DNA from 2 places in the Klebsiella sp. M041 genome. Region 2 is predicted to be linked to the other one. Evidence: predicted binding sites of a transcription regulator. Region 2 holds the regulator's gene; the other holds the start of a gene.
What was found. The regulator PurR, encoded in region 2, represses purine synthesis genes. The targets are predictions, from matches to a motif close to CANGCAAACGTTTGCNTG.
Positions count from the first base shown of each region.

Region 1: a site for PurR is predicted at 2,269-2,286, ahead of cvpA (colicin V production protein). Genes of this name have one in related genera too.

Region 1 is NZ_JCAXWU010000001.1:193,889-208,729, reverse strand. It holds gene AC6CWS_RS01020 (UbiX family flavin prenyltransferase) at 1-36, opposite strand, end outside; gene purF (amidophosphoribosyltransferase) at 174-1,691, opposite strand; gene cvpA (colicin V production protein) at 1,725-2,213, opposite strand; gene dedD (cell division protein DedD) at 2,432-3,112, opposite strand; gene folC (bifunctional tetrahydrofolate synthase/dihydrofolate synthase) at 3,102-4,370, opposite strand; gene accD (acetyl-CoA carboxylase, carboxyltransferase subunit beta) at 4,446-5,366, opposite strand; gene AC6CWS_RS00990 (DedA family protein) at 5,553-6,212, opposite strand; gene truA (tRNA pseudouridine(38-40) synthase TruA) at 6,239-7,051, opposite strand; gene AC6CWS_RS00980 (aspartate-semialdehyde dehydrogenase) at 7,051-8,064, opposite strand; gene pdxB (4-phosphoerythronate dehydrogenase PdxB) at 8,128-9,264, opposite strand; gene flk (flagella biosynthesis regulator Flk) at 9,375-10,352, shown strand; gene AC6CWS_RS00965 (MFS transporter) at 10,439-11,614, opposite strand; gene fabB (beta-ketoacyl-ACP synthase I) at 11,824-13,044, opposite strand; gene mnmC (bifunctional tRNA (5-methylaminomethyl-2-thiouridine)(34)-methyltransferase MnmC2/FAD-dependent 5-carboxymethylaminomethyl-2-thiouridine(34) oxidoreductase MnmC1) at 13,203-14,841, shown strand, end outside.
Region 2 is NZ_JCAXWU010000006.1:164,594-179,434, forward strand. It holds gene AC6CWS_RS09800 (C40 family peptidase) at 1-115, shown strand, start outside; gene AC6CWS_RS09805 (helix-turn-helix domain-containing protein) at 70-555, opposite strand; gene sodB (superoxide dismutase [Fe]) at 1,036-1,617, shown strand; gene AC6CWS_RS09815 (MFS transporter) at 1,677-2,846, opposite strand; gene cydH (cytochrome bd-I oxidase subunit CydH) at 3,014-3,106, opposite strand; gene purR (HTH-type transcriptional repressor PurR) at 3,399-4,424, shown strand; gene punR (DNA-binding transcriptional activator PunR) at 4,443-5,354, opposite strand; gene punC (purine nucleoside transporter PunC) at 5,467-6,648, shown strand; gene cfa (cyclopropane fatty acyl phospholipid synthase) at 6,943-8,091, shown strand; gene AC6CWS_RS09845 (riboflavin synthase) at 8,128-8,763, opposite strand; gene mdtK (MdtK family multidrug efflux MATE transporter) at 8,993-10,366, shown strand; gene asr (acid resistance repetitive basic protein Asr) at 10,544-10,951, shown strand; gene ydgU (small membrane protein YdgU) at 11,015-11,098, shown strand; gene AC6CWS_RS09865 (LOG family protein) at 11,091-11,669, opposite strand; tRNA gene AC6CWS_RS09870 (tRNA-Val) at 11,923-11,999, shown strand; tRNA gene AC6CWS_RS09875 (tRNA-Val) at 12,004-12,080, shown strand; tRNA gene AC6CWS_RS09880 (tRNA-Val) at 12,085-12,161, shown strand; gene AC6CWS_RS09885 (lysozyme inhibitor LprI family protein) at 12,922-13,278, opposite strand; gene AC6CWS_RS09890 (hypothetical protein) at 13,713-13,955, opposite strand; gene AC6CWS_RS09895 (hypothetical protein) at 13,959-14,405, opposite strand.

The sequences.
Region 1 (14,841 bases), on a different contig from region 2:
GCTGGCGCCGGAAATGCCAATAATCAGTCGTTTCACGTTCAGTTACCCCTTGCGCGTCGTGCCGCAGACTTTGCCGGATTATAGCCGTTGGCGCAACCATTGACGCACGGTTGCCGGGCGAAAAAAAGGCCCGCCGTCCATCAGGAACGGCGGGCCCGCGACGCGCGAACGGCTTAACCCTCGTTGTGCATCTCGAGGTTTTCGACTTCGTTCTGCAGCTGGACCGCTTTGGCATCATCGTTACGCAGGGAATCGAGGTAGTCGAGGTACTGCTGGTCGACATCCCGGGTGACGTATACGCCGTTGAACACTGAGCATTCAAACTGCTGAATATCCGGATTTTCCGCGCGCACCGCTTCGATCAGATCGTTGAGATCCTGGAAAATCAGGCCATCGGCGCCGATGATCTGGCGGATCTCATCCACTTCGCGGCCATGGGCGATGAGTTCGTTGGCGGTCGGCATATCGATACCGTACACGTTCGGGAAACGAATTTCCGGCGCGGCTGAGGCCAGATACACTTTTTTCGCCCCTGCTTCGCGCGCCATCTCGATGATCTGCTCCGAGGTGGTGCCGCGGACGATGGAATCGTCCACCAGCAGCACGTTCTTATCGCGGAACTCCGCACGGTTGGCGTTGAGCTTGCGGCGCACAGACTTACGACGCAGCTGCTGACCCGGCATGATAAATGTGCGGCCGACATAGCGGTTCTTCACGAAGCCCTGACGATAAGGCTTGTCAAGGATGCGGGCGATCTCCAGCGCGATGTCGCAGGAGGTCTCCGGGATCGGGATAACGACGTCAATATCCAGATCTTCCCACTCGCGGGCAATCTTTTCGCCAAGCTTAGTCCCCATATTGACGCGGGCGCTGTAGACGGAAATTTTGTCGATGAACGAGTCCGGACGGGCAAAATAGACATACTCGAACAGGCACGGGTTGCTGACCGGGTTATCGGCGCACTGACGGGTAAACAGCTGGCCCTTCTCGGTAATATAAACCGCTTCGCCCGGCGCCACATCGCGCAGGAATTCAAAGCCAAGTGTGTCAAGCGCCACGCTTTCCGAGGCCACCATATACTCGGTGCGGCCATCGCCTACGTCACGTTTGCCCAGCACCAGCGGACGAATGCCGTTCGGGTCGCGGAAGGCCACCATGCCATGACCGATGATCATCGCCACGCAAGCGTACGCGCCGCGGATCAGGCGGTTGGTCGCCGCAATCGCGGCAAAGATGTTGTCCGCTTCCAGTGGGTAGTGACGGAAGTTATCCAGCTCACTGGCGAAAATATTGAGGAGGATTTCGGAATCTGAGGTGGTATTGATATGGCGGCGTTTTTCTTCAAACAGCTTTTTACGCAGCTCATGGGCGTTGGTCAGGTTGCCGTTATGCGCCAACGTGATGCCATACGGCGAGTTGACGTAAAACGGCTGCGCTTCGGAGGCGCTGGAGCTGCCCGCCGTGGGGTAACGCACGTGGCCAATCCCCATATTGCCCTGCATACGCTGCATATGGCGGGCTTCGAATACGTCGCTTACCAGCCCGTTAGCCTTACGCAACCGGAAGCAGTTGTTGGCATCAATGGTGATGATGCCAGCGGCATCCTGTCCACGGTGCTGGAGCACCGTTAGCGCATCATAAATCGACTGGTTAACCGGCATAACACCGGCGATACCGACAATACCGCACATACGTCTTTTCCTCGTTCAGCAACGACCCAAAGTCTATACTTTAGGCAAGAAACTTGACGAGCTTTGCAGGTATTCAAAAAACCATCTGATGACGGGGGTAAAATAGGGAATAAACTGCGACTGCTGCCAGTCATCGCTCTTCGCCATCCCGGTAAAGGTGTCAAGGAAGAACAGGATAGCGGCGATGATCAGCACCCCACGTAGCGCGCCGAAGCAGATCCCCAATACCCTGTCGGTACCTGACAAACCGGTCTTCTCCACCAGCTGGCCTATCACATAGTTCACGATAGCGCCAACGATGAGCGTCACGATAAACAGCGCCGCAATAGCAATCCCATTTCGAACCCGTTCATCCTCAAAGCCCGTAAACCAGACAGACAGGTCAGCGTAGTAGTGGCTGGCGACATAAAACGCGCAACCCCACGTGACTAACGATAAAGCTTCGCGAACGAAGCCGCGGATCAGGCTGACCAGGCAAGAAAGACCCAGCACCGCCATAATGGCGTAATCAATCCAGACCATATACGTCCCACGATTTTACGCCCTGTCGTCCAGTTCGGGGCGCATTCTAACAGAAAAAGAAAACGTTTGCGTAGGGATTTCCTTGCCCTACAGAAATAAAAATGGCGCTGAAAAAACATTCAACGCCAGACTGCCTTTCGCCTCTTCAGGGCGGCTGAGACAGGGTTTGCGGGGCGTTTAGCCCCGCCGCGTTCTCTCCGCATGGCGGAAAAAAACCATCAGTTCGGGGTGAAGCCCATCACCACCCCGCTGAGCCCGGAGATCTGTTGCAGATCGCCCAGCTGGCCCTTGAGCTTGTCTTTTGACGCATCCGGGCCGACGAGGATACGGGTAATTTTACCCTGTACCGGCGTCGAAGGCGATGTATAGACTTTGAAGCCCGATGCCCGTAGCTTACCGACGATCTCGTTCACCTTATCGGCGTTCTTCAACGCGCCCAGCTGGACCACATAGGCCTTGCCGGTCGGCGCCGGCAGGGCCGCCTGCTGCTGCGGTGGTTGCTGCTGAGGCTTAGCCGGCGGAGGGGTAGGCGTCGCAGCCTGCTGTTGCGGCTTCGGCTGGGGTTTAGGCTGCGGTTTCGCGGCAACCACCGGCTCCTGAACGTCATCGAAGCTGTTGCTGTTCACCGGGATACGCGACGGATCTAACGATGGCGCAGCGGCATCGCCAGCCCGCACCTCCTCCGCCGCCCCTTCCGGCGGCTGCGAAGGCAGCGCCTGAGTCGCCGCCGGCAGCATATCCGGTTCATCGCGATCGCCGGGTTTCGGCACCAGCGGGATCGCGGCAAACTCATCCTGATAATGCTTTTTCTGCCCGTCCAGCAGCCCTGGCAGGATAATCACCCCCAGCGCCACCAGCACGATTGTCCCGACTAAACGGTTCTGAAACTTACTCGCCACCGATTCTCCCCGCGTCAATCTCTTCCATTACCTGCGCTACCGTATGAAATGAACCACACACCAGCACTGTATCTTCCGCTTTAGCGTCAGCCATGGCCGCGCGCCATGCCTGCGCCACGCTGCTATAGACTGTGCCGCCACGCAAATGTTCCACCAGCTGCTCCGCCGTCGCCCCACGCGGACCCTCCAGCGGCGCGCAGTACCAGACGTCAACTTCCGGCGTCAGATTGGCCAGGGTACCGGCGATGTCCTTATCATGCAGCATACCAATAACCGCCAGCACGCGTCCCGTTTTCGCTAACGTTTTGAGACGCCCGGCGAGATAAGCCGCCGCGTGCGGGTTATGCGCCACATCGAGGATCACCCGCGGGGCGTCGCAGATTATCTGAAAGCGTCCCGGCAGCATCGCGTCGCGGATCCCCGCGCGCAGGATAGCGTCATCGACGGCAAGGCCGCTGGCGCGCAGCGCCGCCACGGCCGTGGCGGCATTCGGCAACGGCACCTGAGGCAGCGGCAGGCGGCTTAACGCTCCGCCCGCGTCGCGGAAGGACCATGTCTCGCCTTCCACCTCATAGCGCCAGTCGACGCCGCGGTGCTGGAGCAGCGCGCCCTTCTCGCGCGCCACTTCAGCAATGGTATGCGGCATATCCGGCTCCCCTACCACCGCCGGTTTACCGGCACGGAAGATACCGGCTTTCTCCCGGCCGATACTGTCGCGATCCGGTCCCAGCCAGTCGGTATGATCGAGGGCGATGCTGGTGACCACGGCGACGTCGGCATCCACGATATTGGTGGCGTCGAGACGGCCGCCGAGGCCCACCTCCAGGATCACCACGTCCAGCTGCGCCTGCTTAAACAACCATAGCGCAGAGAGCGTGCCGTACTCAAAATAGGTCAGCGAGATGTCGCCCCGCGCAGCTTCAATCTCCGCAAACGAGGCCGTATGCGCTGCCTCCGGCAGTTCCGCTCCCTGAATGCGCACGCGTTCGGTGTAGCGCACCAGATGCGGAGAGCTGTAGACCCCCACTTTATAGCCGGCCGCCATCAGGACCGTTTCCAGCGTGCGGCAGGTGGTGCCTTTGCCATTGGTGCCCGCGACCGTAAAGACGAACGGCGCCGGTTTGACGATATCCATCTGCCGCGCGACCTCGCTGACGCGCGCCAGCCCCAGGTCGATGGTTTTACTGTGCAGATGTTCCAGATAAGAAAGCCACGTAGCCAGGGGCGACGTGGCCTGAGGAATAGGATCTTTTTCCATGATGCCCGCAAGAATTGACGGTTAACGCGTTTGAATAAAAAAGGGCAGCGCCGCCAGGCCCTGCCCTCTGCTTTATCAGGCCTCGGGTTCCTGATCCGGTGCCGGCGGCACCACCACGCCTTCATGAGGCGTTTCCGAAGCGGCAACCGGCGCCGGCAGGTTCATCAGCTTCGCCAGAATGCTGGCCAGCTTGAGACGCATTTCCGGACGGCGAACGATCATATCGATCGCCCCTTTTTCAATCAGGAACTCACTGCGCTGGAATCCCGGCGGCAGCTTCTCACGTACGGTCTGCTCAATGACGCGAGGACCGGCAAAGCCGATCAGCGCTTTCGGCTCGGCAATGTTCAGGTCGCCCAGCATCGCAAAGCTCGCCGATACGCCGCCCATGGTCGGGTCGGTCAGCACAGAGATGTACGGTAATCCGCGCTCCTGCATTTTTGCCAGCGCCGCGGAGGTTTTCGCCATCTGCATCAGCGACATCAGCGCTTCCTGCATACGGGCGCCACCGGAGGCGGAGAAGCAGATCAGCGGGCAGTTATCTTCCAGCGCCTGCTCCACCGCGCGCACAAAGCGTGCGCCAACGACGGAACCCATCGATCCCCCCATAAAGGAGAATTCAAAGGCCGCGGCCACCACCGGCATCGCGTAGAGCGTACCTTTCATCACCACCAGCGCGTCTTTTTCGCCCGTCTCTTTTTGAGCGGACGCCAGGCGGTCTTTGTATTTTTTTGAATCGCGGAACTTCAGCACATCTTTTGGCTCAAGTTCGCTACCCAGTTCCACCAGAGAACCTTCATCCAACAGGCTATGCAGGCGATTACGCGCCGACATGCGCATATGGTGATCGCACTTAGGACAAACCTCCAGGTTGCGCTCCAGCTCGGCGCGGTAGAGTACCTGACCGCAGCTGTCGCACTTGGTCCATACACCCTCAGGAATGCTCGCCTTGCGGGTGGGAGTGATGTTGCTTTTAATTCGTTCAATCCAGCTCATTGATAACCTTTCTGCCTGAACCTGGTCGATGCCAGTTTTGTCGTAAGGGGCGCATAATGCCATTTTTGCCTCTTACAGACCATGAATGTTGCACATTAAATCATATCATCCCGGAACATGGGATAAAAAAGTGGTCAAACCGCTGCGCGTGACGCTCGTGCACCGTCACGCGCAACGCAGGCTAAACTACTTCGCCTGCTTCGCCGCCGCCCGCTTATGGCGAATAATCTCAATCACGCCCGGCAGGACGGAAAGCACGATGATCGCCACGATCAGCAGCTTCAGGTTCTCCTGCACCACCGGCAGATCGCCAAACAGATAGCCGGCGTAGGTGAACAGCAGCACCCACAGCAGCGCCCCGACGACGTTATAGGCCGCAAAATGACGATAGGACATATGCCCCATTCCCGCCACAAACGGCGCGAAGGTTCGGACTATCGGCACAAAGCGCGCCAGGATAATGGTTTTTCCGCCGTGACGTTCGTAGAAGCTATGGGTTTTATCCAGATAGCTGCGACGGAAAACCTTCGAGTTCGGGTTGCTGAACAGCTTTTCGCCGAACAGCCGGCCAATGGTGTAGTTGACCGCATCGCCGACGATAGCCGCGATGACCATCAGCAATACCATCAGGTGGACATTCAGATCGTTGGTGGGCAGGGCCGAGAGCGCGCCCGCGACGAACAGCAGGGAATCCCCCGGCAGGAACGGCGTTACCACCAGCCCGGTTTCGCAGAACAGAATCAAAAACAGAATGGCATAAACCCAGACGCCATACTGGGCGACCAGTTCGGCCAGGTGCACATCAATATGCAGGATGAAATCAATTAAAAAGTGAATCAAGTCCATGTTTGTCTTTACCCTTAATGACCCTATTAGTCCGCCAGAAACAGCGGGCCCATTGGCAGCACCGGTAAATCATAATGGGCCGGGTAATCCACCGACACCAGATACAACCCTTCCGCTTTTGCCGTTGCCGCAGCGAGCGTCCTGTCTTTTGCTGCCAGCAGTTCTGCCATCCAGCTCTCCGGCTGGTTTCCGGCCCCGATTTCCATCAGGCTGCCCACAATATTCCTGACCATATGATGTACAAAGGCATTCGCTTTGATATCCACCACCACATAAGCGCCGTAGCGGGTAACGTTAATGTGCATCACGTTGCGCCACGGGGTACGCGACTGGCACTGCACCGCGCGAAACGAGGTAAAGTCATTCTCCCCCAGCAGACACTGTGCGGCACGCTGCATGCGCGCGGCGTCGAGCGGCTGGTGAAAATGCGTGACGCCCTGACTTAATACCGCCGGACGCAGGCGATGATTATAGATGACGTAACGATAGCGGCGCGCCGTGGCGCTGAACCGGGCGTGAAAATCCGCCGGGACATGTTTGACCCAACGCACCGCGATGTCACCAGGTAAATTCGCATTTACCCCCAGCGTCCAGGCGGCATCTTTACGCTGCGCCCGGGTTTCGAAATGCACCACCTGGCCGGTGCCATGGACACCGGCGTCGGTGCGGCCGGCGCAAAAGACGGTAATGGGTTCGTTCGCCACCTGCGAGAGCGCCTTTTCCAGCTTCTCCTGCACGCTGCGTACTTCGTTTTGCCGCTGCCAGCCGTAATATTTGCTACCGTCGTACTCGATGCCCAGCGCGATTTTACAGACCGGCTGTTGCTCCATCTCAGACATCAGTACAGGTACTCCTCAATCAGCTTCTCGGCGATCTTCACCGCCATCAGCGCGCCGCCGAAGCGGACGTTATCCGCCACCGACCAGAACTGGACTTGCTCCGGCATACCGTAATCATTATGCACGCAGCCGATGGAGAGACGGGCGTTGCCGGAGGCGTCGCCAACCTGAGTGGGGAATTCGCCCTCTTCAGAAAGTTCGATCTCCTCGCCGCGGGTAAAGGCGTCACGCGCCTCTTCCGCCGCCAGCGGACGCATCGCTTCAAAGTTCACCATCTGCGCATGGCCGTAGAAGACCGGCGACTGGACGACGCTGGCGGAGATCATCAGCCCGTCATCCTGAAGAATTTTGCGCGCTTCATCGACGATACGGCGCTCTTCGCGCACGCTACCTTCACGATCCGGCAGCAGCGGCAGCATGTTGAAGGCCAGCTGGCGGCCAAAGAAATCGTCTTCATCGATGGGGATGCCGTTCAGCAGCTTGGCGCTCTGCCCTGCCAGCGCATCCACCGCTTTTTTCCCCTGCCCTGAGGCGGAGAGCAGGTTAGTGACGCTAATGCGCGACAGTCCACCCTGATCGATAAGCGGCTTCAGCGCCGTCAGCAGCTGGCTGGTCAGACTATTGGGCACCGCAATCAGATTGCGGTTGCGGTAATCGCCTAACACGAACGGGTTCACGTCCGGCACCACCAGCGGTACGTCCGGCTCCAGCGCAAACAGGCCGCTGAGATCGATAACCAGACATCCGGCGTTTGTCGCATCTTCGACATACGCTGCGCTGGCTTCGACGCCTGCGGCAAAGAAAGCCAGCTGGGCCTGGGTCCAGTCAAACTCGGCGGCGTCCTTGACGATCACCGACTTGCCACCAAAACGCAGATGTTCGCCCGCGCTTTCATTGCGCGCCAGAGCAAAAATCTCCCCCACCGGGAACTGGCGTTCAGCGAGAGTTTCGAGCAGGGCTTCGCCTACGGCGCCCGTTGCGCCCAGTACGGCAATATTCCAGCCTTCAGACATGGTGGTTTACTCCAGAAATAAAGCGGCCCTGCCGGAGTATCCGGCAGGGGCATTAAGAAGACATTAACGAACAGGATGATGCACGGCGTTAAAACCGAGCTGGCGCAACAGCGTCGCCGCCTGCTCATCGCTGCACTGCACGTACAGCGAAGACCATTCGCGACGTTCCTGATAATTTTTACGCAGCTTGTCGAATTCACCGGCGACGCCCGCCACCTTCCGCAGCGGCGCATCATCGCGGCGCACATCATACACCAAATGAACCAGTCTTTTCAGCGTCGGCTGATCGAGCGGGCCATGCAGGGTGATGCGGCCAAACTCCGGGGCCGGCAGCAGGGTATCCAGCGCCACCTGCTGCGGATGACCGATAAAGGCGCTATAGGCTTCGAATACCTGCGTCGTCCCGCGCGCCTTCCCTTCAAGGGTGTAGCCGGCGATATGCGCCGTGCCGATATCCACCCGCTTGAGAAGCGCTATGTTGAGATCCGGCTCCGGCTCCCAAACGTCCAGCACCACGCTCAGGGACTGACCGGCTTCCAGGCGTTTCAGCAACGCGGCGTTATCCACCACCGGCCCGCGGCAAGCGTTGATCAAAATCGTTCCGGGCTTCAGGCGGCTAATCAGCGCCTCATCCGCCAGATGCAACGTTTTATATTGTCCTTCTTTATACAGCGGGGTATGGAAGGTGAGGACATCGGCCTGCTGGACCAGATCGTCAAGGGAGCGGAAGTCGCCTTCGTCGCCGCGGTCAGCGCGCGGCGGATCGCAGAGCAGAGTTTTGATGCCCAGCGCCTCCAGACGCTTTTGCAGCCGCCCGCCGACGTTACCGACGCCGACAATCCCGACGGTGCGATCGCGCAGTGCGAAGCCGTCACGTTCGGCCAGCATCAGCAGCGATGAAAAGACATACTCCACCACCGCAATGGCGTTGCAGCCTGGCGCCGCGGAGAAACCAATCCCCGCCTGCTGCAGCCACGCCTGATCGACATGATCGGTGCCTGCGGTCGCGGTGCCGACGAACCTGATGGCCTTGCCGGCAAGCAATGCTTCATTGACCCGGGTGACCGAGCGCACCATTAAGGCATCCGCATCGGTCAGGGCATCGGCCGGGACCGGGCGGCCCTGGATCGCCTGCACGTCGCCTAAACGGCTAAAAAGCTCACGGGCATAGGGCATATTTTCATCAACGAGGATTTTCACAGTTCAGTACCTGTCTGAGAACGAGAGTTAACCGGGGAAGTGTGCCATAATCTGGCCGCCAGGCATACTCATCACCTGGTTCCAGCACCGCGATATCGAAAGGATGAATCATGACGCACCCCCTTGCAGATATGCCAGACCGTCCTCCAGGGCGAGGCCCATCAGGCACTGCCGCCACCGGCGAACCTTCGCTTTCCATGCAGCAACGCACCGTCCTGGAGCGACTGATCACGCGCCTGGTGGCGCTGACCTCGCAGCAGAATGCGGAAGTGTGGGCCTGCGTCAAACATGACCTCGGACTGAAAGGCGACACGCCCCTGCTGGCCCGCCATTTCAGCGCCGCCGAGGCCAGTCTCAACCAGCGCCTGGCCGCCGCGCAGGACAATCATCATCATCGCCAGACCCTGGCGCAGCTCAGCGATCTGCTCGGCCAGGGCAATAACCGCCAGGCGGTGAGCGATTATATTCGTCAGCATTATGGGCAAACGGCGCTGCATGCCCTCAGCCAGTCGCAACTGGAGAACATTCTGCATCTGCTGCAGCGCGGTCAGCTGTCGATCCCGCAGCCGCAGCAGCGCCCGCCGACCCTTCGTCCACTGCTGCCGGCCGAGCACAACACGCTCAATCAGCTGGTGACTAAGCTGGCGGCCGCCACCGGCGAACCAAGCAAACTGATTTGGCAGTCCATGCTGGAACTTTGCGGCGTCAAGTCCGGGGAGCTGATCCCGGCGACGCACTTCACGCCGCTTTCGTACTGGCTGCAGGCGCGGCAGACGCTCAGCGCGCAAAGCGCGCCCACGCTTACCTCGCTGCAGGGGGCGCTCAAGCAGCCGCTGGAGGCCGCGGAGTGGCAGAAGATTGTCGACTTTGCCCGTCGCAACTGGCAGGTCACGCCGCAGACCACGCTGAGCCCGGCGCAGATCCTGGCGCTGCTGAATAAGGTGTTTGTGCTGCGGGTGGCCCGCGCCCAGGAGACGCTGGCGATCCCGCAGGAGGAGCCCGCGACCCGGCAGACATGGGCCGCTAAGCCTTGGCAGCTGGCGCTGGGCGCGGTTGTCCTGCTCCTGGTGCTGTGGCTCCTGCTGTAGCCCAGCAGGCACAGGCGGCGTTCACGGCACCCTTTGATGCCAAACGCCGCAGTGTTTACTACGGCGGTTTCTGGTCTGACAACAACCTAGTGGCGAAATGAGATGAGGGTGACGAGGATCCCCAGCGCCGCGCAGAGGGCGCCGGCAAGGAAAACCGACGAGTAGCCCAGCGAAGTGGCCAGCAGACCGGTCAGCGGCCCGGTCAGGCCATAAGAGATATCCTGAAAGGCCGCATAGCCGCCGAGCGCAGTGCCGCGCACCTGCGCCGGGACGCGCTTCACCACCTCCACGCCAAGCGACGGGAAAATAAGCGAACAGCCGCATCCGGTCAGCGCCGCGCCGGCCAGCGCCACCCAGACGCCGGGCGCCAGCCCCAGCAGCGTCAGACCGACCGCCTCTATCAGCAGCGAGACCATCGCCACTTTAACGCCGCCAAATCGATCCGGCATCCAGCCAAACAGCACCCGCATCAGCACAAAGGCGCCGCCAAACGCCGTCAGGGTAAATCCGGCCATCGGCCAGTTCTGACTGGCAAAATAGAGAGAAACGAAGGTGCCGATCGCCGCAAAGCCGACGCCCTGCAGGCCCAGGCCAATACCCGGCCGCCAGATCATGCCGATGACGCTCCAAAGTGAAGGCCGCTCGCCGCCGTGCGCCGCCACTTTGCGCACCGTGCCGTTGATGAGCAAGGCGACAAGCGGTAGTCCCATGGTGACGCAGGCCAGGACCGCCACGCCAAAGTGGCTGTAAATTAACAATCCCAGCGGGGCGCCCACCGCCAGCGAGCCGTACATCGCCATGCCGTTCCATGACATCACTTTGCCTGAGCGGGCCGGCCCCACCAGCCCCATCCCCCAGCTCAGGTTGCCGGTCAGCAGCTGGCTTTCGCCAAACCCGAGGATCAGACGGCCCAGCAGCAACAGGCCCAGCTTCGCGAACACCGGCAGCGGCAGCAGCGCAGCGGCCAGCCAGGCCGCGCCGGCCAGGGCGCAGGCCAGCATCCCTTGCAGGACGGAGCGTTTGGCGCCGTACTGGTCTGCCAGGCGCCCGGCGTAGCCGCGGGTAAGAACGGTGGCGAGGAACTGGATCCCCACCGCTACGCCGACCATGGTGTTACCCAATCCCAGCTCCTGATGGACAAACAGCGGGATCACCGGCAGCGGCAAACCGACGGTCATATAGGTCAAAAAGACGGCGAGCGTAATGCGAAAAAGCGAAAAATTCGCGGAAGAATGAGATGTTGTTTCAGTGACTGCGGACATGCATTACTCCAGATTCGCAGAGTAAGGCGAGCAAAGCGACACGCCCCCTCCACCTGACTATCAGGGTTAAGGCGCGTTGGTTGACGTTAAACGCTTACGCATTAGTGGAGAGACTAATGGATCCGCCAGCAGTTTGCCTGCGGGCTCTTACCCTGTCAAGATGACAAAAAAGGGGAGCCGGTGGCTCCCCTCAGTGCATCGCGTGCCGATTAGGCGTTGTATTTACGCATCACCAGCGTGGCGTTGGTGCCGCCAAAGCCGAAGCTGTTGGACATCACGGTGGTCAGCTTAGCGTCAGTCGGTTTGGTGACGATGTTCAGGCCGGCAGCCTGCTCGTCCAGCTCTTCGACGTTGATGCTCGGCGCGATAAAGCCGTGCTCCAGCATCAGCAGGGAGTAGATAGCTTCCTGCACGCCAGCAGCGCCCAGCGAGTGACCGGTCATTGCTTTGGTCGCCGAGATAGCCGGGCTGTTGTCGCCGAACACTTCGCGGATCGCGCCCAGCTCTTTCACGTCGCCGACCGGCGTGGAAGTACCGTGGGAGTTCAGGTAGTCGATCGGGGTATCAACGCCGTGCATCGCCATCTGCATGCAGCGCACTGCGCCTTCACCGGATGGGGCTACCATGTCTGCGCCATCGGAGGTTGCGCCGTAGCCGACGATTTCCGCATAGATGTGCGCGCCGCGCGCCAGGGCGTGTTCCAGCTCTTCCACCACGACCATACCGCCGCCGCCGGCGATAACGAAGCCGTCACGGTTGGCGTCATAGGTGCGGGAGGCTTTTTCCGGCGTGTCGTTGTATTTGGTGGACAGCGCGCCCATGGCGTCGAACTCGCAGGCCATTTCCCAGCACAGCTCTTCGCCGCCGCCGGCAAAGACGATATCCTGTTTGCCCAGCTGGATCTGCTCTACCGCGTTACCGATGCAGTGTGCGGAAGTGGCGCAGGCGGAGCTGATGGAGTAGTTAACGCCGTGGATTTTAAACGGCGTGGCGAGGCAGGCGGAAACGCCGGAAGCCATCGCTTTGGTGACCACATACGGACCCACGGCTTTCAGACCACGCGGGCTGCGCATGGCATCGGCGCCGAAGACCTGGAATTTCGGGGAGCCGCCGCCGGAGCCTGCGATCAGGCCGACACGCGGGTTATTCTGGTATGCTTCCGGCGCCAGACCTGCGTCGGCAACGGCCTGTTCCATGGACAGGTAAGCATAGATGGAGGCGTCGCTCATGAAGCGCACTACTTTGCGGTCAATGAGGCCAGTGGTATCCAGTTTGACGTTGCCCCATACGTGGCTGCGCATCCCTGAATCTTTCAGCTCCTGAGAGAAAGTGATCCCTGAACGTCCTTCACGCAGAGATGCCAGGACTTCCTGCTGGTTATTACCGATGCTGGAAACGATGCCCAAGCCAGTAATCACTGCACGTTTCATTAAATACCTCTGTAAGTCGCACTATTTTAAGTTTCGTGTCGCACGATAGCGTACACTTGTACGCCGAACAAGTCCGATCAGACATTTTGTGTATAAATTTGCGCCCTCAGGCACACATCGCTAAGATCGCGCTACGCCTTGTGATTCGAGTAACTTACGTGAAACAAAACGCTATACAACCCGCCAACCTGGAATTCAATGCTGAGGGTACACCTGTTTCCCGAGATTTTGACGATGTTTACTTTTCCAATGACAACGGTCTGGAAGAGACACGCTACGTCTTTCTCGGCGGAAATCGCCTGCCGGAGCGCTTCTCCAGCCACCCTCGCCCGCTGTTGATCGTCGCGGAGAGCGGCTTCGGCACCGGGCTCAATTTCCTCACCCTCTGGCAGGCGTTTGACGTTTTTGTTCGCGATAACCCGGACGTTACCCTGCAAAGGTTACATTTCATCAGTTTTGAGAAATATCCGCTGAAGGCGGAAGATCTCCGCCTGGCGCACCAGCGCTGGCCAGAGTTGGCGCCATGGGCGGAACAGCTGCAGGCGCAATGGCCTTCGGCCTTCGCCGGATGCCATCGTCTGCTGCTCGACGGCGGACGGGTCACGCTCGATCTGTGGTTTGGCGATATCAACGAGCTGACCAGAGAGCTGGATGATTCGCTGAATCAGCAGGTGGACGCCTGGTTTCTCGACGGCTTTGCCCCGGCGAAAAATCCCGACATGTGGACCCAGGATCTGTTCAATGCCATGGCGCGCCTGGCGCGTCCCGGCGGGACGCTGGCCACTTTTACCTCCGCCGGTTTTGTCCGCCGCGGCCTGCAGGAAGCCGGGTTCACCCTGCGTAAAACCAAAGGCTTCGGCCGCAAACGTGAGATGCTGACCGGCGAGATGGCGCAAACGCTGACCTTTCCGGCGCGCGCGCCCTGGTTCGCCCGCCCCGGGAGCGAGGCCCGCGAGGCGGCCATCGTCGGCGGCGGTATCGCCAGCGCCCTGCTCTCCCTCGCGCTGCTACGTCGCGGCTGGCAGGTGACCCTTTACTGTGCGGACGACGCCCCGGCGCAGGGCGCCTCCGGTAATCGCCAGGGTGCGCTCTATCCGCTGTTAAGCCAGCACGATCCGGCGCTGGCGCGCTTTTTCCCGGCCGCCTTTACCTTCGCCCGCCGCACCTACGACGCGCTGCCGGTTCTGTTCGATCATCAATGGTGCGGGGTCACCCAGCTTGGCTGGGATGAAAAAAGCGCACACAAAATCAATCAGATGCTGGCCCTGGAGCTGCCCCCTGATATCGCCTGCGCGGTGACGGCGGAGCAGGCCGCGGAGCTGACCGGCGTCGAGACCGGCTGCGGCGGCATAACCTATCCGGCCGGCGGTTGGCTGTGCCCGCAGCAGCTCACCGCCGAGCTACTGGCGCTGGCGGCGACTCGCGGACTGCACGTGCATTATGGTTATCAGGTCGAGACGTTGAGCGCGGAGGGCGATGGCTGGCTGCTCAACCGGCAGCGCTATCATCAGGCGGTCGTGCTGGCCAACGGCCACCGCATATCGGATTTTGCGCAAACCGCGCCGTTGCCGGTCTACCCCGTTGGCGGCCAGGTCAGCCATATACCCACTACCCCGCGGCTTTCCGCCCTGCGCCAGGTGCTGTGCTACGACGGCTACCTGACGCCGCAGAATCCGCAAAATCAGCAGCACTGCATTGGCGCCAGCTACCATCGCGGCAAAACCGACACCACCTTCAGCGAAGAAGATCAGCAGCACAACCGGCAACGGCTGATCGACTGCTTCCCGGGCGCGGAGT
Region 2 (14,841 bases):
CATTCAGTCCCCGCGCACGGGGCGCGATATTCAAATCACCTCCCTGAGCGAAGATTACTGGGTACGCCATTACGTCGGCGCCCGTCGCGTCATGACCCCGAAAACCATTCGTTGATCCCGGTCTGCCGCTACGGCGGCAGCCCTCTTCACCTGCGCGTTCTCCGCCCCCACCGTCAGGGGAAACTGCATATTCGCCTCTGTGACTGGCGCTTCCCGACGATAGCGGGTGGGCGACATGCCAAAGTGACGGTGAAAGGTGCGGCAGAACGCCGCCTGCCCGTCGTACCCCAGACGTTGGGAAATACTCTGCATGGAGGCCTCGGTCTGCGTTAAGTAGATTGTCGCGATGGTCATCTTCCGGCGGCTGACGTAGCTCGCCAGCGTGCAGCCGGTCACCATGGCGAATTGCCGCTGGAAATACCAGTGCGAGTAGCCGGACTTTTTCGCTATCGCGCTTACCGGCAGGGTGTCAAAAATATGTGCTTCGATCCAGTCAACGATCCCCTGCACGACCGGGATCATTTTCGGGCTTACCACTTCATCTGTTTTTGCCATCGTAGCCATCCTGTGGAAATTACTGCCGGCGGCTATATTTGTCATACAAATATCAAAATAGACAATGAATTATTGGCATAGCGGCGATTGCCTGAAAGCATAGCGTCATTAATTATTTGATTTAAAATGCTTATTTTCATTCAGCCGTTTGCGCTACGGGGTCTTAAGATGGCCTGCTGAGAAATTAACCATCGCGGTGAGAGGCTGGAGACCCAGCCTCCTTTTACTTATACATTTTTGCAACATCTGCGGGCGTCTTAACGCGCCGCTACGCAGAAAACGGTTAAGCCTTCGGCAGTTGCGCCGGCGATAATAGCCTTTATCGTTGTAAGGCTTTTCACTGCCTGCGGCAAATGTTAACATTCTCAATACAATAACAGGCCCGGGACGCGACAGCGTCGGGCGGTCAGAACGCGATTCAGGTGAAAACCTCATCTTGTCAATGTGAGATAAAACAAAAAAGTTATAAGGAGAGTAGCAATGTCGTTTGAATTACCTGCATTACCATATGCAAAAGACGCCCTGGCGCCGCACATTTCCGCAGAAACCCTGGAATACCACTACGGTAAACACCACCAGGCATATGTCACTAACCTCAACAACCTGATCAAAGGCACCGCGTTCGAAGGTCAATCGCTCGAAGAGATCGTGCGCACCTCTGAAGGCGGCGTTTTCAACAACGCGGCGCAGGTCTGGAACCACACCTTCTACTGGAACTGCCTGGCGCCGAACGCCGGCGGCGAACCGGAAGGCGAGCTGGCGGCCGCGATTGCCAAATCCTTCGGCAGCTTCGCAGAGTTTAAGGCCAAATTTACCGACGCCGCGGCGAAAAACTTTGGCGCTGGCTGGACCTGGCTGGTTAAAAATGCCGACGGCAGCCTGGCTATCGTCTCCACCAGCAACGCGGGTACCCCGCTGACCACCGACGCGAAGCCGCTGCTGACCGTTGACGTCTGGGAACATGCTTACTACATCGACTACCGCAACGCCCGTCCAAGCTATCTGGACCACTTCTGGGCGCTGGTTAACTGGAAGTTTGTTGCCGCTAACCTGGCCGCATAAACGACAAACCGCAGCAGAGTGACCCCTGCTGCGGTTTTTTTTACACCCTTCCCAACCGTTTATGACTGGCTGGCAAAGGCCTCCTCCGGCTGCGCTCGTCCGCTAAACCAGACCAGCAGCAACGCCAGACCGGCAATAATCGCGCCCATTACCGGCACAAACGCATATCCCAGTCCGCCGGAGATCACCGCCCCGCCGGCGGCGGCGCCCAGCGCGTTGCCCAGGTTGAACGCCCCGATATTCACCGAAGAAGAGAGACCCGGCGCCTCATGCGCCACGCGCATCACTCGCATCTGCAGCGGCGGCACTACCGCAAAGGTGGCTGCGCCCCAGACGATCATACTGATGGCCGCACCCGCCTGGGATTGCGCCAGCAGCGGTATCGCCAGCATGATCGCCATCAGCAGCAGCAGAAAGCCTTTCAGCGTGCGGGAGACCGACCGGTCGGCGAATTTGCCGCCCAGATAGTTGCCCAGCGAAAAACCAACTCCAATCAGCACCAGCATCGCGGTGATAAACAGCGATGAAGCATGGGTCAGCGAATTCAGTACCGGCGAAATGTAGGTATACAGCGTAAACATCGCCCCGGCGCCCAGCACGGTGGTCAGTAAGGCAGAAAGAACCTGCGGCCGTAACAGGACCGAAAGCTCTTGTTTGACATCCGGCCGTTCGCCCGCGCTGCCCTTCGGCAGGGAGAACCACAGGCTCACCATCGCCAGCAGGCCTAACCCCGCGGTGGCGAGGAAGGACATCCGCCAGCCGATGGTTTCTCCAAGCCAGGTCGCGGCAGGCACGCCGCCGATATTAGCGATGGTGAGGCCCATAAACATGGTGGCCACCGCGCTGGCCTGCTTGTGCTTGGGTACCACGCTGGCCGCCACCACCGACCCCAGGCCAAAAAAGGCGCCGTGGTTGAGGCTGGTAATAATGCGCGACAGCAGCAGCGTGGTGTAATCCGGCGCCATGGATGACAGCAGGTTGCCGACGGTGAAGATCCCCATCAGAAAAATCAGCGCATTGCGTCGGGCGCGATGGGACAGCAGCAGGGTCATCAGCGGCGCGCCGACCATGACGCCGATGGCATACGCACTGATCAGCATTCCCGCTACCGGTATCGAGACGTCCACGCCCTTGGCAATCACCGGCAGCAATCCCATCGGGGAGAACTCGGTGGTCCCGATGCCAAAGGCGCCGATCGCCAGCGCGAGTAAAGGAAAGTTGATTTTCATTCAATGACTCCATCAGACCGTCAGGGAGGACGGCGTAACATCAGAAGCCAAAAGCATGACATCAATCACAAAAAAACAAAAGTGAACGAAATGACAAAAGATTTTTGCAGAATTGATAATAATGGCGGGATACGGGGAGGAGGCCGCGCTCCTCCCTCATCGGAACATTAGTGCAGTATGGCGGTCAGGCTGAATGCGACGATCACGCCGAGGGCAATAATCGTGGTGATCAGCGAAAACTTTAAATTGGTATCCATCATTTTTCCCTCTTGTTATCCCCACACCAAAAGTGAGCTTGCTCATTTTTGCACAAAAAATCGCAAAAATCTTCCGGGATTTAGGGCGATGCACATTTTTGCTCTTCCACTTTGCCCCAAGATCGGACAAAATCCCACGCTAATTTAAAAGCGTATCGGCCATTGACCCCTTCCTGTCGTTCTGTGTCGTTTTCCCGACGTGATGCAATGTTGAAAATTGTATTCAGGGTGTGTGTAGGCAAACGTTTACGTATCGATGATCAGGCGATCAGGTCAAGGCATGGAGTGAGATGTAATGGCAACTATTAAAGATGTAGCGAAGCGCGCAAACGTTTCCACTACAACTGTATCACATGTAATTAACAAAACCCGTTTCGTTGCCGAAGAGACGCGCAATGCGGTATGGGCGGCGATTAAAGAGCTGCACTACTCGCCGAGCGCCGTGGCCCGCAGCCTGAAAGTCAATCATACAAAATCGATTGGCCTGCTGGCGACCAGTAGCGAAGCCGCCTATTTCGCTGAAATCATTGAGTCCGTTGAAAAGAGCTGCTTCCAGAAGGGCTATACCCTGATTCTCGGCAACGCCTGGAACGACCCGGAAAAACAGCGGGCCTATCTGTCGATGATGGCGCAAAAACGCGTCGACGGTCTGCTGGTGATGTGTTCCGAATACCCGGACTCCGTCCTGAGCATGCTGGAAGAGTATCGCCATATTCCGATGGTGGTGATGGACTGGGGCGAAGCAAAAGCTGACTTTACCGATGCGGTAATCGATAACGCCTTCCAGGGCGGGTATATCGCCGGACGTTACCTGATTGAACGCGGTCACCGCGAAATCGGCGTGATCCCGGGCCCGCTGGAGCGCAACACCGGCGCGGGGCGACTGGCCGGCTTCATGCAGGCGATGAAAGAGGCGCATATCAGCGTGCCGGAAAACTGGATTGTACAGGGCGACTTCGAGCCGGAGTCCGGCTACCGCGCCATGCAGCAGATCCTGAGCCAACAACACCGTCCAACGGCGGTCTTCTGCGGCGGCGACATTATGGCGATGGGCGCTATCTGCGCCGCGGATGAAATGGGGCTGCGCGTGCCGCAGGACATTTCGCTGATCGGTTATGATAATGTGCGCAACGCCCGCTATTTCAGCCCGGCGTTAACCACCATTCATCAGCCGAAAGATTCGCTGGGCGAAGCCGCGTTCAATATGCTGTTGGATCGTATCGTCAACAAGCGCGAAGAGTCGCAGTCTATTGAAGTGCACCCTCGGCTGGTCGAACGCCGCTCGGTGGCGGATGGCCCGTTTGTCGACTATCGTCGCTAAAGCACTGGCGGGCGCGGATCACTCCGGCGCCCGCAGCCACTCCCGATTCAGCGTGTCGCTGTCCCCCAGGTAGTCCAGCATCCAGTTTAACGCCGGCGAAGCATCATTCTGCTGCCAGGTCAGACAGCAGGCCGCATCCGGAAACGGATTTTCCAGCGCCAGCGCGGTCCACTCGCCGCGATCCACCCATGGCCGGGCGAAATGGCTTGGCACCATGCCGACGCAGAGTCCTGCCGACAGACAGGTTGCCGACGATTCCCAGTCGGGGACCACCACCCTCTTCTGGTTATCCAGCAGCCACGTTGTCCGTTTGGGCAACGAACGCGAGGTATCTTCCCGCACCAGCGACGGCCAGTTGCGCAGGACATCGTCGCTCAGCGGCCCCGCCATCTTCGCCAGCGGGTGATCGCTCGCCACCACGCAGTCCCAGCTCAGCATCCCCATATCGCGGAACGCATAGCGGCCCCCGACCGGAATAGAGCGCGTTGCGCCAATCGCCAGCTCCACGCGGCCGTCGGCCAGCGCATCCCATACGCCATTGAACACTTCCTGAAAAACGATCAGCTCGACGTCGGGAAAATGGCGATAGAAATCCACGATCATCTGGCGCATCCGCGCGGGTTTCACGATATCGTCCACCGCGATCGACAACTGCCCGCGCCAGCCGTTGGCAATTTGCTGGCACTGCTGGCGGGTGATCTGCATTTTTTTGATAACAGAGCGCCCTTCCTGTAAAAACCAGACCCCGGCGGGGGTCAGCTCCACATCACGATGACGGCGCTCAAACAACGGGACGGCCAGCCACTCTTCGAGCTGACGCACGGTATAGCTGACGGCGGAAGGCACCCGATGGAGCTCCTGCGCCGCCGCGCTAAAGCTGCCGTTCCGGGCGACGGCATCAACCACTTCCAGAGAGTATTCAGACCACATTTTCTGCCTGCAAAATTTTTGAATGCATGTGACAAATATTAGCGTTTCACAAGCCACAATGCACTCCCTACACTCTGCGGCATCGTACCTGTACTCCAAAAATGAGAACGTTATGTCACAACCTGGGAAAGGATTTTTAGTCTGGCTGGCCGGCCTGAGCGTGCTGGGCTTTCTGGCCACCGATATGTACCTGCCGGCATTTGCCGCCATGCAGCAGGATCTCGACACCTCCGCCGCATCCATTAGCGCCAGCCTGAGCCTGTTCCTCGCCGGCTTCGCGCTGGGCCAGCTCTTCTGGGGGCCGCTGTCAGACCGCTACGGGCGCAAACCGGTGCTGCTGAGCGGCCTGGCGATTTTCGCGGTCGGCTGCCTGGGAATGCTGTGGGTGCAGAACGCCACGCTGATGCTGGCGCTGCGTTTTCTGCAGGCGATTGGCGTCTGCGCCGCGGCGGTCACCTGGCAGGCGATGGTGACCGATTACTATCCCGCCCAGCGCACCAACCGCATCTTCGCCACTATTATGCCGCTGGTAGGACTGTCCCCTGCGCTGGCCCCGCTGCTGGGCAGCTGGCTGCTGGTGCACTTCGAGTGGCAAGCCATCTTCGCCACCTTGTTTGCCATCACTCTGCTGCTGATGCTGCCTGCCCTGCGCCTGAAGGCCGCCGCTAAGTCGGCCACAGTGGCTGAAAAGAAAATCACTTTTCTGGCGCTGCTGCGCTCCCGGGAATACAGCGGCAACGTCCTGATCTACGCCGCCTGTTCCGCCAGCTTCTTCGCCTGGCTTACCGGTTCGCCGTTTATCCTTCATGAGATGGGCTACGGCCCGACCGCCATCGGCCTGAGCTATATCCCGCAGACCATCGCTTTTCTGGTGGGCGGCTATGGCTGTCGCGCGCTGCTGCAAAAATGGTCCGGGCAACAAATGCTCCCGTGGCTGCTGGTGGTCTTCGCCGTCAGCGTCGCCGCCACCTGGCTGGTGGGTCTGCAAACGCATGCCTCGCTGGTGGCGTTGATGATCCCGTTCTGCCTGATGGCGGTGGTCAACGGCGGGATCTACCCCATCGTGGTCGCTCAGGCGCTGAAGCCTTTCCCGCAGGCAACCGGCCGCGCGGCGGCGCTGCAGAACACCCTCCAGCTTGGCCTGTGCTTCCTGACCAGCCTGCTAGTCTCCACGCTGATCGCCACACCGCTGCTGACCACCACCAGCGTGATGCTGGTCTCTATTTTGTTAGCCGGAGTGGGTTATCGCCTGCAGCAGACGCCAGCGCTGGCGGCCCACTCTTCCCACGCCTGACGCCCGTCGCCAGAGCCCGGACCAGTGGTTAGCACGCTAAGATATTTTTATTGAAAGCCAGTACTTAGCGTCCTATACTGGATCCGGGTTCACATAAATAAAAAATATTTAACAGATTAACGGATGCAGGATGCCTCCGTTTCACCATGGAAGGCCTTTCGGCAAGGGTTATCTCCCTTCCTCTGTTCTACGTCGGATAGCGACTTCACGGATTATCCGTGAGATTTCTCACAAAGCCAAAAAAGCGTCTACGCTGTTTTAAGGTTCTGATCACTTGGGCGTGATGGAGAAGCTATGAGTTCATCGTGTATAGAAGAAGTAAGTGTACCAAATGATGACTGGTACCGGATTGCAGCTGAATTGTTGGGCCGTGCGGGAATTGAAATCAATGGCTCCGCGCCGTCAGACCTGCGGATTAAAAACCCTCTTTTTTTTAAACGCGTATTGCAGGAGGGGTCGCTGGGTTTAGGCGAAAGCTATATGGACGGCTGGTGGGACTGCGAGCGTCTGGATATATTCTTCCATAAAGTGCTCCGCGCCGGGCTGGAAAAACAACTCCCTCACCATTTCAAAGACACACTCCGCATCGCAGGCGCTCGCCTGTTTAACCTGCAAAGTAAAAAACGCGCCTGGATCGTCGGCAAAGAGCACTATGACCTCGGCAACGATCTTTTCAGCCGGATGCTTGATCCCTACATGCAATATTCCTGCGGGTACTGGAAAGAGGCGCAGACCCTCGAAGCCGCGCAGCAGGATAAGCTGGATCTCATCTGCCGTAAGCTGGAGCTCGAGCCAGGCATGCGAGTGCTGGATATCGGCTGCGGCTGGGGCGGTCTTGCCGAATATATGGCGCGGAATTACCAGGTGAGCGTTGTCGGCGTGACCATCTCCGCCGAACAGCAAAAGATGGCCCAGGCGCGCTGCGATGGCCTTGACGTGGATATTCGTCTTCAGGATTATCGCGATCTGCACGACAGCTTCGACCGCATCGTCTCCGTCGGCATGTTCGAACACGTGGGTCCCAAAAATTACGCCACCTACTTTGAGGTCGCCGATCGTAATTTGAAACCCAACGGCCGCTTCTTACTGCACACCATCGGTTCCAAAGTCACCGACCATAACGTTGACCCGTGGATCAATAAATATATCTTCCCTAACGGCTGCCTGCCGTCGGTACGGCAGATCGCCGATGCCAGCGAGAAGCACTTTGTGATGGAAGACTGGCACAACTTCGGCGCCGATTATGACACCACCCTGATGGCCTGGTATGAGCGTTTCCTCGCCAGCTGGCCGGAAATTGCCGATAACTATTCTGAGCGTTTCAAACGCATGTTCAGTTATTACCTGAACGCCTGCGCCGGCGCCTTCCGCGCCCGCGACATTCAGCTCTGGCAGGTGGTGTTCTCGCGCGGGATTGAACACGGACTGCGCGTCGCCCGTTAAAAAACACGCCCCCGCTCACCGGCGGGGGATTTTTTGTCAGGCTTCACTGACCTTAGCCGCGACCTCTTTCGCCGCCAGCACGCGTTCAACCGTATCGACAACCGCCTGGGTTTGCGGGTCGATCTCGATATTGACGCGGTCGCCCAGCTTCTTCGCCCCCAGCGTGGTCCGCTGCAGCGTCTCCGGAATAAGATGCACGCAGAATCGGGTTGCCGTCACCTCGCCTACCGTCAGGCTGATGCCATCGATACCAATGAATCCTTTATAAAGGATATATTTCATCAGCGTCGGATCCTGTACTTTAAACCAGATCTGACGGTTATTTTCGGAAGTGAGGATCTTCACGATTTCCGCCGTGGTCATAATATGGCCGGACATCAAATGCCCGCCGATTTCATCACTGAATTTCGCCGCCCGCTCGACATTGACTTCATCCCCGACCTGAATATCGCCGAGGTTGGTAATCCGCAGCGTCTCTTTCATCAGATCGAAGCTGATGCGCGCGCCGTTGATGTCGGTCACCGTCAGGCAGCAGCCGTTGTTGGCTACCGATGCCCCGGTTTCGAGCCCCTCCAGCATATGCGCCGGCAGCTCCACCACGTGGGTGCGAAAATTGGGTTTATCATCAATGGAGACCACTTTCGCGGTTCCCTGAACAATACCAGTAAACATGTTTGGCTCCTGTTGAAAATCATGACGGTATCATTACCGTTTTCGCTATCGGGAACAATAACAGGAGGGCTGAGCGGTTGCCAGCGCGCTTCGTGCCTCGACTCTTTTTTCACTGGCTTAATGGCTAATCCTCGCTACAATAGACTGGAATTTCCTCATTTTTATCCCCTTGCTGCCAGTTACGGCGGCTTTTTTAGTCTCAAAAAAACAACAATACAAAGGTGTTCACGTGCAGAAGTATTTCATTGAAGCGCGTCAGTTATTAGCTCTGGCTATACCCGTCATTCTTGCGCAAGTGGCGCAGACGGCGATGGGTTTTGTCGATACCGTGATGGCGGGCGGCTACAGCGCCACCGATATGGCCGCGGTGGCCATCGGGACCTCCATCTGGCTACCGGCCATTCTCTTCGGCCACGGGCTGCTGCTGGCGCTGACCCCGGTGGTGGCGCAGCTCAATGGCTCCGGGCGGCGGGAGCGTATCGCGCCGCAGGTGCGTCAGGGCTTCTGGCTGGCGGGGCTGGTCTCGGTGCTGATCATGATCGTGCTGTGGAATGCCGGGTATATCATCAGCTCCATGCACAACATCGATCCGCTGCTGGCGGAGAAGGCGGTTGGCTATCTGCGCGCGCTGCTGTGGGGGGCGCCGGGCTATCTGTTCTTCCAGGTTGCCCGTAATCAGTGTGAAGGGCTGGCGAAAACCAAGCCCGGGATGGTCATGGGCTTTATCGGTTTACTGGTCAACATTCCGGTGAACTACATCTTTATCTATGGCCATTTTGGCATGCCGGAGCTGGGCGGCGTCGGCTGCGGCGTGGCGACGGCCTCCGTTTACTGGGTGATGTTCGCCAGCATGCTGTGGTGGGTGCGCCGGGCGCGTTCAATGCGCGATATCCGCTGCGCCGAGGGCTTCAGCGGCCCCGATTTCGCCGTTCTGCTGCGGTTGGTGCAGCTGGGGCTGCCCATCGCCCTGGCGCTGTTCTTCGAAGTGACCCTGTTTGCCGTCGTCGCGCTGCTGGTCTCTCCGCTCGGGATCATTGACGTCGCCGGCCACCAGATTGCGCTGAACTTCAGCTCGCTGATGTTCGTTCTGCCGCTGTCGCTGGCGGCCGCGGTCACCATTCGCGTCGGCTTCCGCCTCGGCCAGGGCTCAACGATCGATGCCCAGGTTTCCGCCCGCACGGGTGTGGGCGTGGGCGTCTGTCTGGCGGTGTTTACCGCTATCTTTACCGTGCTGATGCGTAAGCAGATTGCCCTGCTGTATAACGATAACCCTGAGGTGGTGATGCTGGCCTCGCATCTGATGCTGCTGGCGGCGGTCTACCAGATCTCCGACTCCATTCAGGTGATCGGCAGCGGTATCCTGCGTGGCTATAAAGATACGCGGTCTATCTTTTTTATCACCTTTACCGCGTACTGGGTGCTGGGTTTGCCCAGCGGCTACCTGCTGGCGCTGACCGACGTGATTGTCCCCCGCATGGGGCCCGCCGGCTTCTGGTGCGGATTTATCATCGGCCTGACCTCCGCCGCCATTATGATGATGCTGCGGATGCGTTTTCTGCAGCGCCAGCCCTCCAGCACTATCTTACAGCGCGCCGCGCGCTAATCCTGCCAAAGCCCGCCACCCCGGCGGGCTTTTTCTTTCTTCAGTTTTGTTCCGGCGTTGTACATTCCGTTACTCCCCGACACCAAAGACTCACTGATGAGCGCCCCGGAGATGCATATAGTGTGGCCAACAGCCCCGCAGTGGGGTTACTCAGGAAACCAATTCGAGGATTTCAGCATGAAAAAAGTATTAGCTCTGGTTGTTGCCGCTGCTATGGGTCTGTCATCTGTTGCTTTCGCCGCCGATGCCGCGACCACCACCCCGGCTGCCGCAGCCAGCCACACCACCGTTCATCACAAGAAACACCATAAAGCGGCGGTGAAACCGGCAGCCGAACAGAAAGCCCAGGCAGCGAAGAAACACCATAAAGCGGCGGCGAAACCGGCAGCCGAACAGAAAGCCCAGGCAGCGAAGAAACACCATAAAGCCACAGCGAAACCGGCAGTAGCGCAGAAAGCCCAGGCGGCGAAGAAGCACCATAAAGCCGCAGCGAAACCGGCAGTAGCGCAGAAAGCCCAGGCGGCGAAGAAGCACCACAAAGCGGCGCACCACGCAGCCAAACCGGCAGTACAACCGGCGGCATAACGGTCAGAGCGTTAAGGTGATAACCGGCGCTGAATAGCGCCGGTTTTTTTTCAGGAGGACATCATGCTGCAACGCTATCGCTTCGAATTGCTGTTGGTTCTGCTCATCGTCTGCGCGCTGTTTACCCTTCGCTTGATGTTTAAATAGCGGGCTGCTGAACCCATTTACGCGCCGGCGGCGTATAGTCGCGAAAACCGGCGATAATCTCCTCTGCCGAGGCAGCAAACGGCAGCATCTCCGCGTAGCGCGGGTGCATAAACCCTTCCCGCACCATGTTATTGACCATCGCCTGCAGCGGATCGTAATACCCTTTAATATTCAGAAATGCGCACGGCTTTTCATGGATGCGCAGCTGCGCCCAGGTCCACTGTTCGAAAATCTCTTCCAGCGTCCCCGCTCCGCCCGGCAGAGCAATAAAGCCGTCGGCCAGCGCCGCCATTTTGGTTTTCCGTTCGTGCATATCCTCAACCACATGCAGCTCCGTCAACCCGCGATGGGCAATTTCCCGTTCCACCAGGCCGCGCGGCATCACGCCAATCACCACGCCCCCGGCCTCAAGCGCCGCATCGGCAACCGCCCCCATCAAGCCAACTTTGCCGCCGCCATAGACAACAGCCAGTCCCTGCTGCGCCAGCGTGTGGCCAACCCGTCGGGCAGTGTCGAGATACAGCGGATGTTCGCCAGCTGAAGAACCGCAGAAAATACCTATCGATTTCATCTTCGTTATTACTCCTCTCTTCTGGTGGGCGATAATTTAACACAACGCCAACCTTTGTGCGCAGGTTGAGACCCGCGGAGAAAAGAGAGGCGAGGCGCCTGCTGGCGAAGAAATATCCTTGTGGTTCAGTAAAATATCGCCGGAATGGGTAAAAGATCCGCAATCGCAAGCAATGTACAAGAAAAGTGACGTTTACCTCTTGCCACATCCCCTGCCTGCCGCTAATATGCGTCCCCGTTGTCACCACAACATTGCGTTCGTAGCTCAGTTGGTTAGAGCACCACCTTGACATGGTGGGGGTCGTTGGTTCGAGTCCAATCGAACGCACCATTATGCGTTTATAGCTCAGTTGGTTAGAGCACCACCTTGACATGGTGGGGGTCGTTGGTTCGAGTCCAATTAAACGCACCATAATGCGTCTGTAGCTCAGTTGGTTAGAGCACCACCTTGACATGGTGGGGGTCGATGGTTCGAGTCCATTCAGACGCACCAAGCTGTTTTTCCTTCCTGATTACACAGCCTCGTTCTTGTCAAATAACGCGCTTTGTTTATAAACTCCAGATCAGCCTGCCATTTCTCACAGTATTTCACTTCCAGAGAGTCCAGATCCTTATAAAACCCATCCCAGCGCCCTGTCGAGCGGCCCCATACCATTCGCTATGATGTTTGACTACCAGCCGGTTGACTACGTTTTTTCACCAGCGGATCCCGCACTGCCAGCGCCTGTCTGATTTCCTCTGCTGTCACTTTCCCGTCGCGGTTGCTGTCCATCTCCGCCATCAGGTCACGATATAACTGTGCTAACAGACCGTATTGAAACCCCGCGCCCTGTTCAGCTGTTCGGCTTATCGCCCCAAACGCCTGGAAATCCATCTCTCATACGGGCTGTTCATCACATCGCCCCCGCTGCTTTCCTCCAGCGCCTGAAATCCAAGTTTCTCTAAATCGTACTGGTTAACTTCCTCAACATCATTTTGTGGTAACCAGCCACTGCCGCTGACTTTATACCACCATTTTTGTGACTCATCCGCGACGGGCGTTGCTGCTCCCCGGGAGAGCTGGCATTGCGCGCCCAGCCTCGCCGATGTCGGGGTAAATACCGGCTATCCTGTCGGGTAAACAGGGATTTTCCCTTTGGTACCAGAACGGACCGTTTACCGCCCTCCACATTCTCTGGGTTGGCTAAAAATCCCGGCATGTTCGGGTCGGTGCTCAGCACCTCCATGGCTTATATCAATTGTGACAACTAATCTCATTCATGAATATGAAGGAATTCATTTCTTTTTATACAATCATTATCAGAAAATTTGTCCTTCATAAATATACAATGCTGTTTCACATACTCATCCCAAAAGGAGTTTGAGGTTCTATTTTCATGTGGCATTGCAACTTTCTGTTTTGATAAGATAGCTTTCAATTCTCGATTGCGTTCATATGTCTGTTCGTACAAGCATGAGTTTTTATAAATCTGTAATTCCTCACCATCAGCTGACATATATGCACATATACTATCCCTGGCTTTAATCCAGGATCTTTGCGTGTTTTTTATGTTTTCTTTTAGTTCAGGATATGTTGTAACTATGGCGTTATATAAATAATTCAAATACACATCTTAATTTTTATAGTTTTCAAGAGAGCATTGCTCTAAACCCATAAAATAATTCAGCCGCATCCCGTTTCTTATTCGTTCAGAATTTATTTCCCTCTTTACGGACAGAGATACAGATTTCTCCTTAACAGGGTTAGTTGTCAGTTGGATGTGTCTTTAGTTTAACGAGTCGTACCAAAGCTTTCCGGAATTATTTATAATGGGATTGTAGATATGTCTTGATTTCTGTTGCATTTTTATATTTGAAATGTAACTCCTCACCATTAAATTCTCCATTGAGGCCGTTGAGATTCTGGTCTTTTTTTATAGAAGGATTTATAGAAAGGCTATTAAGGTTATAGTTATAACCATAAACCTGATACGCAGTTCCATTTATTTTTCCCGCAGAGTGTCGTTGTTCCCATGAGATTAATACAATTATATTTTTTTATTGTTTATTTTAGTAAAAAAATTGTTTCCACATGAGGTTCACCACCATCGACCTCATAAGACTCCACTTTGATACTATTACCATTAGCTTTGAAATAAAGCGCTAATGGATAATTAGCATCATCCTCCCTCTTAATATAAACACTATCATTAGCATCTAACTTAAATGGCCCTTGTACTATGTCGGTTTTAGCTAGTGCATAAAAAGAAGAAATCAACAAAGATAAGCCAAAAATAAAGCCACGCATAAATCACTCCTTATCGACTCTTAATAATGGGGCCACTGCATTAAACCTTTGTAGGCGATCAGGGTAACCATTCTGCCCACCATTAACTATTTGCGTGACTTCTTGCACACTCAATGCTCTGGCAGTTTTGTTTAGTCCTTTACTTACCCAAAAGGAAAAAGCTGACTCTACACCATATTCAGTATTACTTATCACTAGATCAGGTTGTTCGACAAAGTCTCTCTTATCATCCGGATTCATTTCATTATGTTTATTAGTAAAAAGAACGGGCCGTTTATCACCTTTCACTTTTTCAGGGTTGGCTAAAAATCCTGGCATGTTTGGATCTGTACTCAGCACTTCCAGATGGACAAACCACTCCCTGTCCACAAGCTGATTCCCTTCACCCGGCGACTCCGTACAGCCCATAAATCCGACGGGCGTTCCGGCGCTGACCTTCCATATTAGCATCTAACTTGAATCCCCCTCGTACTATGTCGGAGTTAGCGCCACAGAGTCAAAAGCGCCTTTTTGTTTTGCCCTCTGTATCCACCCCAGCATCAGCGCCTACATTTCACCATCCGGCTCCATCAGTTCCGGATCCAGCGTTACCCACTACTGTTCTTTGCCCGGGACGTCATCTTTCAGTAAACGGACCAGGCCAAATGTTGTCAGAGTGGCTTTGCCATTCTTCGTGACGTAAAACCGCCCCGTCCGGGAAAAAACAAAACGGTCGCCTGCGTTCAGGCTCTTTCTCGTTTTTCCGGAGCAGAATATGTCCCGGCTTCACCGTTATCCGGCTCCCCCTCCGGTAAGCCGTATTGTCCGTTTTTATACTGGCGTAACAGTATGCCACCGTGTCCATCCCTGACTTTATAACAAGGAGATGAAGGATAATCAGATACCG